DNA from 2 places in the Polaromonas sp. LjRoot131 genome. Region 1 is predicted to be linked to the other one. Evidence: riboswitches for the same ligand, from Rfam matches in the RefSeq annotation. Region 1 holds a riboswitch; the other holds the start of a gene.
The links. Region 1 has a riboswitch for thiamine pyrophosphate ahead of thiC (phosphomethylpyrimidine synthase ThiC). Riboswitches for the same ligand answer to the same signal wherever they lie in the genome.
Positions count from the first base shown of each region.

Region 2: another riboswitch for thiamine pyrophosphate. It lies ahead of ACSQ27_RS07660 (purine-cytosine permease family protein); the one in region 1 lies ahead of thiC (phosphomethylpyrimidine synthase ThiC).

Region 1 covers NZ_CAXUPF020000002.1:184,200-188,043, reverse strand. Annotated here, with positions in the region: gene ACSQ27_RS11315 (TRAP transporter substrate-binding protein) at 1-734, opposite strand, end outside; gene ACSQ27_RS11310 (LacI family DNA-binding transcriptional regulator) at 849-1,913, shown strand; TPP riboswitch at 1,955-2,075, shown strand; gene thiC (phosphomethylpyrimidine synthase ThiC) at 2,157-3,844, shown strand, end outside.
Region 2 covers NZ_CAXUPF020000001.1:1,632,549-1,636,392, reverse strand. Annotated here, with positions in the region: gene thiD (bifunctional hydroxymethylpyrimidine kinase/phosphomethylpyrimidine kinase) at 1-633, shown strand, start outside; gene ACSQ27_RS07660 (purine-cytosine permease family protein) at 617-1,915, opposite strand; TPP riboswitch at 1,975-2,087, opposite strand; gene ACSQ27_RS07655 (DEAD/DEAH box helicase) at 2,203-3,844, shown strand, end outside.

The DNA.
Region 1 (3,844 bases):
TAGCCGTCCCAGATGTGGTTGGTCAGCGAGCAGAACTTCTGCACTTCATAGAGCTTGGCGACCTGGATGATGGGCAGCGGGTTTTCCTGCGCGTCGACGATTTTTGTCTGCAGCGAGGAATAGACCTCGCTGAACTGCAGGCTGGCGGGCGCGGCGCCCAGGCCCTTGAACATGGAGATCGACAGCGGGCTGACCGGCACGCGAATTTTCAGGCCGTCCATGTCCTTGGCCGTGGTCACCGGCGCCTTGCTGCTGGTGGTCTGGCGGAAGCCGTTGTCCCACATTTTTTCAAACGCATAAAGGCGCGACTTGCTGATGGCCTCGCGCACATGCGCGCCCAGCTTGCCGTCCATGGCGCCCCAGACCTGGTTGTAGTCGCTGAAGGCAAAACCCACGGCGTTGATGGCGGCCACCGGCACCAGCGTGGCGATGACCAGCGCTGAGGGCGTGAAGAACTCGATGCCGCCGGAGCGCACCTGGGCCAGCATGTCGGTGTCGCCGCCCAGCTGGTTGTTCGGGAAGATCTTGATCTCGACGCGGCCGTTGCTTTCCTTGAGGATGCGGTCGGCGGCCTGCTGGGCGCGGATGTTGAGCGGGTGGGTGACGGGCAGGTTGTTGCCGTACTTGTAGGAGAACTCGGCGGCGCGGGCCATGGAAGGCAGGGCGGCGGCGATGCCGGCGGCAGGAACGGCGGACAGGGTACGCAGCACGCTGCGGCGGGTGACTTCAGTCATGGTTTGTCTCCAGTTTTGTTTTGATGCAATTTGATGCATCATTGGGTGAAAGCAGCGCAACGATAGGCGCAGGGTATTCAGTCGTCAAACGAGAAAAATGATGGATTTTGATGTATGAGGGTTATCCCTGATGGATTGGAGGGGCCGCAGCAGCGGGCACGCGTGGTCGACATTGCGCGCGCCGCCGGCGTTTCCACCGCCACTGTAGACCGGGTGCTGAACCAGCGCCCCGGCGTGCGCGGGGCCACCGCGCAAAAGGTGCTCAAGGCCGCGGCCGAGATGGACTACCTGCCCGAGACGGGGCTCTATGCCGCGCTGGCGGCGCCGCCCATGCGGCTGACGTTTTTGCTGCCCGACGGCAGCAACCGCTTTATCCGCATGCTGGGTGATACGGTCGGTTATTCGCAGGAACACCTGACGCCTTTCAACGTGAAATGCCGCACCGAGCTGTTTGAAAGCTTCAACCCGCAACAGCTGGCGGCCAGCCTGCAGCAGCAGGGCAAGCGCAGCGAGGGCATTGCCTTCATGGCCCTGGAACACCCGGCGGTGCGCGAGGCCGTCAGCGAACTCGCCGAAAAGGGCGTGCCCACCATCACGCTGATCTCGGACCTGTCGGGCTCTCAGCGCGCCGGTTATGTGGGCCTGGACAACCGCGCCGCCGGGCGCACGGCCGGCTACCTGGTGGGCCGCTTCATCGCCCCCGGCGCGCGCGGAGGCAAGGTGGCGCTGATCGCCGGCTCGCTGAGCTACCGCGCGCACGAGGAGCGCGAGGCCGGCTTCCTGCACGTGATCGAGGAGATGTTTCCCACGCTGCAGGTGGTGGGCCTGCGCGAAGGGCAGGACGATGCGCAGAAAAATTATGAGCAGACGCGCACGCTGCTCGAGCAATACCCCGACCTCGCGGGCATTTACAACATAGGCGGCGCCTCCGACGGCGTGGCGCGCGCGCTGAAAGAAATGGGGCGCGAGCACAAGGTGGTCTTCATAGGCCACGGCCTCACGCCCGACACGCGCGCCATGCTGATAGACGGCAGCATGGACGCGGTGATCACCCAAAGCCCGCAGTCGGCCATGATGAGCTGCGTGCGCATGTTCACCAACCTGCGCGATGGGCGCGACGTAATGAGCGGTGTCGACGCCGTACGCAGTCAAGTCATCTTCAGGGAAAACCTCCCGTAGCTGCTGTCGTTGCCAGGATGGGCTGGCGTGCATACAATGCATGCAGCTTGTCGGGGTGCCAAGGATGTTTCGTAAGGAATGCCAAGGCTGAGATCGCAGTATGCGAGACCCGCTGAACCTGATCGGGGTCATCCCCGCGTAGGGAACAACGCAATTGGCTCCGGCACTCCGTAGCGGCACCCCCAGACGCCGCCCATGGACCCTCCGGCTCCCCAGCAGGCACCCCACCTCCTGGAGAACCACATGGCCAAAACCCGACTCACCGTTGACACCCAAGACCTCACGAGCCGCATCACGCGCGCGCCGTTTCCCGGCTCGAAAAAGATCTACCTGGAAGGCTCGCGCCCCGACATCCGCGTGCCTTTTCGCGAGGTCACGCTGACCGACACGCTGGTGCACGAAGGCGCCGGTGAGCCGCGCCGCGAAGCCAACCCGCCCCTGCGCCTGTACGACGCCTCCGGCGTCTACACCGACCCGGCCTCTCCCATCGACATCACGCGCGGCCTGCCGCCGCTGCGCGGCGCCTGGATCAACGAGCGCCAGGACACCGAGGCCCTGCCGGGCATCAGCAGCGCCTACGGCCGCGAACGCCTGAACGACCCGGCCCTGGCCGCGCTGCGCATGGCGCATGCGCCCGTGCCGCGCCGCGCCAAGGCGGGCGCCAACGTGTCGCAAATGCATTACGCGCGCAAAGGCATCATCACGCCGGAGATGGAATACATCGCGGTGCGCGAAAACCTGGTGCGCGCGCAGCTGGCCGAACGCCTGGCCACCGAGCGCATGCCGAAAAAAGGCCATTCCTTCAACGCCGCGATCCCGGAGCAGATCACGGCCGAGTTCGTGCGCGATGAAGTGGCGCGCGGCCGCGCCGTCATCCCGAACAACATCAACCACCCCGAGAGCGAGCCGATGATCATCGGCCGCAACTTCCTGATCAAGGTCAATGCCAACATCGGCAACTCGGCGGTCACCTCGAGCATTGAGGAAGAAGTCGACAAGCTGGTCTGGTCGATCCGCTGGGGCGCCGACACCGTGATGGACCTCTCGACCGGCGAGAATATCCATGAAACCCGCGAATGGATTCTGCGCAACTCGCCGGTGCCCATCGGCACGGTGCCGATTTACCAGGCACTCGAAAAAGTCAACGGCAAGGCCGAAGACCTGACCTGGGAAATCTTCCGCGACACGCTGATCGAGCAGGCCGAGCAGGGCGTGGACTACTTCACCATCCACGCCGGCGTGCGCCTGGCCTATGTGCCGCTCACGGCGAACCGGCTGACGGGCATCGTCTCGCGCGGCGGTTCCATCATGGCCAAGTGGTGTTTGTCTCACCACAAGGAAAGCTTTCTGTACGAACGCTTTGAAGAGATCTGCGAGATCATGAAAGCCTACGACGTGTGTTTCTCGCTGGGCGACGGCCTGCGGCCCGGCTCGATTGCCGACGCGAACGACGAAGCGCAGTTCGCCGAGCTGCACACACTGGGCGAACTCACGCAGATCGCCTGGAAGCATGACGTACAGGTGATGATCGAAGGCCCGGGCCACGTGCCGCTGCAGCTGGTGAAGGAAAACGTCGACAAGCAGCTCGAGGCCTGCTTCGAGGCGCCCTTCTACACGCTGGGCCCGCTGATCACCGACATCTCGCCGGGCTACGACCACATCTCCTCGGCCATGGGCGCGGCCAACATCGGCTGGTACGGCACGGCCATGCTGTGCTACGTGACGCCCAAGGAACACCTGGGCCTGCCGAACCGCGACGACGTGAAGCAGGGCCTGATCGCCTACAAGATCGCCGCGCATGCGGGCGACCTCGCCAAGGGCTACCCGGGTGCGCAGATGTGGGACAACGCGGTCTCCAAGGCGCGCTTCGAGTTCCGCTGGGAAGACCAGTTCCGCCTGGCAATCGACCCCGACACGGCCATGGCCTACCA
Region 2 (3,844 bases), on a different contig from region 1:
GACGCCGTCATCGAAGACATAGGCGCCGATGCGGTGAAGATAGGCATGCTGCATGCGCCCGACATCGTGTTGACCGTGGCCGGGGCGATTGACCGCCACGCGCTGCCGAACGTGGTGCTGGACCCGGTCATGGTCGCGACCAGCGGCGCGGTGCTGATCGACAACCCGGCGATTGCCGTCCTGGTGCGTGAGCTGTTTCCGCGCGCCGTCCTGGTCACCCCCAACCTCGATGAAGCCTCGCTGCTGGTCGGCCGGCCGCTGGCCGATGAACAGGCGATGCAGGCCGCCGCGCAGGAACTGCTGGCCAAAGGCGCGCGCGCCGTGTTGCTTAAAGGTGGGCATTTGCCCGGCGACGTGGTGAGCGACCTGCTGGCCACCCAAAGCGGCGAGCTGCACTGGATGCGCGGGCCGCGTATTCCCAGTCCCAACACCCACGGCACCGGCTGCACGCTGTCGTCCGCGATTGCCGCGCACCTGGCACTTGGAAAGCCCCTGCTGGAGGCCGTACAGCTGGCGCGCGACTTTGTGCGCGCGGCGATGGCGGCCGGTGCCCGGGTGCGCACGGGCGCCGGCAGCGGGCCGTTAAACCACGGCTACGCGCCTATCGCAATGCGGCTCAAGCCGCTGCGGTAATTCCACCAGGGCTGGCGCGGGTGATTCGCGCCAAAGCAAAGGTCAACACCAGCGTCGGCAGCGCAGCGCCCCAATCCGGCGCGAACTTCGCGCACAGGTGGTAGCAGGCAATGCCCAGCAGCCAGATCGCGACGGCGCTGGCATTCACCTTGCGCCCGGCCACCAGCGAGGCGATGTGAGGCGTGCCGGCCAGGCGCGCCAGGATCACGCCGTACAAGGGAACGAACACCGAGCTGAGCATCAGCAAAAACGGCTCCAGGCTGTGCATGGGCAGTACCAGCGCCAACGCGGTGCACAGCAGGGCCAGGCCCACGCCCCAGCGGCGCACGCTCCAGGCCGGCTTCAGGCTGTGGCCGGCCACCGAGCCCGAGTACAGGTCGCCGTAAGCGTTGTCGACTTCATCGATCAGGATCAATCCCAGCGCGACCAGCCCGCCTTGCGCCAGCAGCAGCGCGGCGACCAGGTCGGTGCTGGGCGTCGTGACGGCCACCAGCACGCCCAGCGCGTAGCACCAGATATTGGCGATGGCATAGCCCAGCCAGGTGCCGCGCAGGGCGCTGTTGCCGTCACGCCCGTGGCGCGCGAAATCCGCCACCAGCGGCAGCCACGAGACCGGCATCGCGATCACCAGGTCCAATGCTGACAAGGTGCTCATGCCGCCTGTGCCGGGCCGATTCCAGAGCGCGGCCAGCCCCTGCGCATCGGCTTTGACGAGGAACTGCCAGCTCAGCCATAGCAGCGAGGCGATGACCAGCGGCAGGCCGTAGCGGCCTATGAATTTGCGCACCAGTTTGACCATGGAGCCCGACAGCAGCGCCAGCAGCACCGCGCCCCACAGTAGCGTGGCCAGCAGCGGCCACAAGGCACCGGCAAAGCTGCCGGACTGGCGGGCGATGGCAACGGTGCCGTCGCGCATCACCACGAGTTCGAAGGTGGTCCACCCAATCAGCTGCACGATGTTGAGCAGCACCGGCAGGCGTGCAAAGCTGCTGCCATAGGTGGCATGCATCAGCCCCGCGCTCGAAAGACCGCTGTCGCAGCCGATTTTGGCCGTCCAGGCCAGCAGGCCCGCGCCCAGGATGGAGCCGCAGACGATCACCGCCAGCGCCGTCTGTGTGCCCAGGGCCGGCACCAGGTAAGCGCCTATCTGCATTACCAGCAGGCCCACGCCCAGGCTGAGCCAGAGCGCGGCATGGTCGCTCCAGCCGAACAGGCGGTCACCCGCGGGCAGGGGCGTGAGCGCGGTGTTGTCCGCGGTTGCAGAAGTGGATGTGGTGGTCATCAACGGTTCCGATCGTCGTCAATGCGAGGTCGGCCTGCCTGGAGCCCCGCAAGACAGCGGGACTACAGAACATGCTTCCCTGCGCGAGGATTACCTCAATCAGGTTCAAAGGGACTTTCTCAGCCGCCGCCGTCCGCGCTTGCGAACCACAGCAACACCCCCAGCGAAAGCGCCCTTGCGGGCACTGCGCAAATTGTAGGCGGATTCATTCTGGTGGTCTTGACTGCGCCCCGACAGGACACGGCCGCGTGGACAATCAGGCCCATGCATTTTTGCCAACACATGCCATGGCCGCGGTGAAACGCCAGCCCCCGGTGCCGGGCCGGTTTCGCCCGCGCCTCACGCTGCAGACTCTCACGCGGGGCGACGGCTTGCTGGGCATGAAACCCGCCGGGCCCTTCGGCCCGCGCGGCGACAGCGTCACCGTGGCGCGCGTGGACTGGACCTATGCCACCGAAGGCGGCCTGCGCTGGGAAACGCCGGCCCCCAAGACGGTGCTCAACAGCCGCGCCGCGCCCCTCCAGGCCCTGGACGACGCCCAGGGCAGGGAAGTCCTCATGCAGCGCGACCTGGCGGCCGAGGCCGAGGCGCTGGACAGCCTCTGGACACTCGGCCTTCATCCTGTGCCGGCCGACACCTTGCAGTGGCGCAGCGAGGAGGCCGCCACCGGCCACGAGCAGCTGTGGTCGCTGTTGCAGGAGGATTTTTTCGGCGATTTCTGGGCCGAGCGACTGCCTGCCCTGCAGGCCCAGGGCTGGGCCGTCGTCGTCCGGCCGGGCTTTGCGCACGAGAGCGTGCCGGTGGACGCCTGGCGCCTGATCGTCAGCCCAGACACCGGCGAGGTGCTGGGCAAGGAGGTGGCGGCGCCCCTGCGCGGCCGTGCGCCGGTGGTGACCGGCCTGGGCCTGCCCGCGCGCGAAGGCTCATGGCTGCTGACCTTGGGCGTGGAAGTCGACGGCCAGACCCTGGACCTGGCGCCCATGCTGGCCGACCTGCTGCGGCGCGACCCGCGCTGGCTCAATGCCCGCCAGGTCTTTGCGATTGACGACACGGCCGTGATCCTGCTGCGCGCACCCGGCGGCAAGCGCATCGAGGCGCCGGCCGCCCTGATCAAGGGCATTGTGGGCGCCATGCTGGATTTGCTGACCGACCCACAGCGGGGGCAAGGGGAGGGGCCGCTGCGGCTGTCGCCCTGGGACGCCTGGCGTCTTGACGCCCTGGACACCGGAGCCGGGCGCGCCGGCCTGCAGGGCGCCTGGCAGTGGCAAGGCGATGCCGGGCTGCGCACGCTGGCGTGGCAACTCAAACAAGCGGGTGAGCCGCAGCCCGTGCCGGCGCCGGCAGGCCTGGGTGTCCGCTTGCGGCCCTACCAGCTGGAAGGCCTGGCCTGGCTGCAATATCTGCGCGCCCAGCAACTGGGCGGCATCCTGGCCGACGACATGGGCCTGGGCAAGACCGCGCAGGCCCTGGCGCATCTGCTGCTCGAAAAGCAGGCCGGCCGCATGGCGCAGCCTTCGCTGGTGGTGGTGCCCACCTCGCTGGTCTTCAACTGGCAGGCCGAAGCCGCCCGCATGGCGCCCGGCCTGCGCGTGCTGGTCTTGCAGGGCCCCGCTCGGGACACGGCGTTTTCACGCATGGCCGAACACGACCTCGTGCTGACGACCTACCCGCTGCTGTGGCGTGACGTGGAGGTGCTGGAACGCCAGCGCTTTCACCTGCTGGTCCTCGACGAAGCCCAGTGGGTGAAGAACGCCGCAGGCCGTAGCGCGCGTGCCTTGCGCCGGCTGAACGCCCGCCACCGCCTGTGCCTGACGGGAACCCCGCTGGAGAACCACCTGGGCGAACTCTGGACGCAGTTTGATTTCCTGATGCCCGGCTTCCTGGGCGATGCCCGCAGCTTTGCGCGCCAGTGGCGCAGGCCCATAGAAA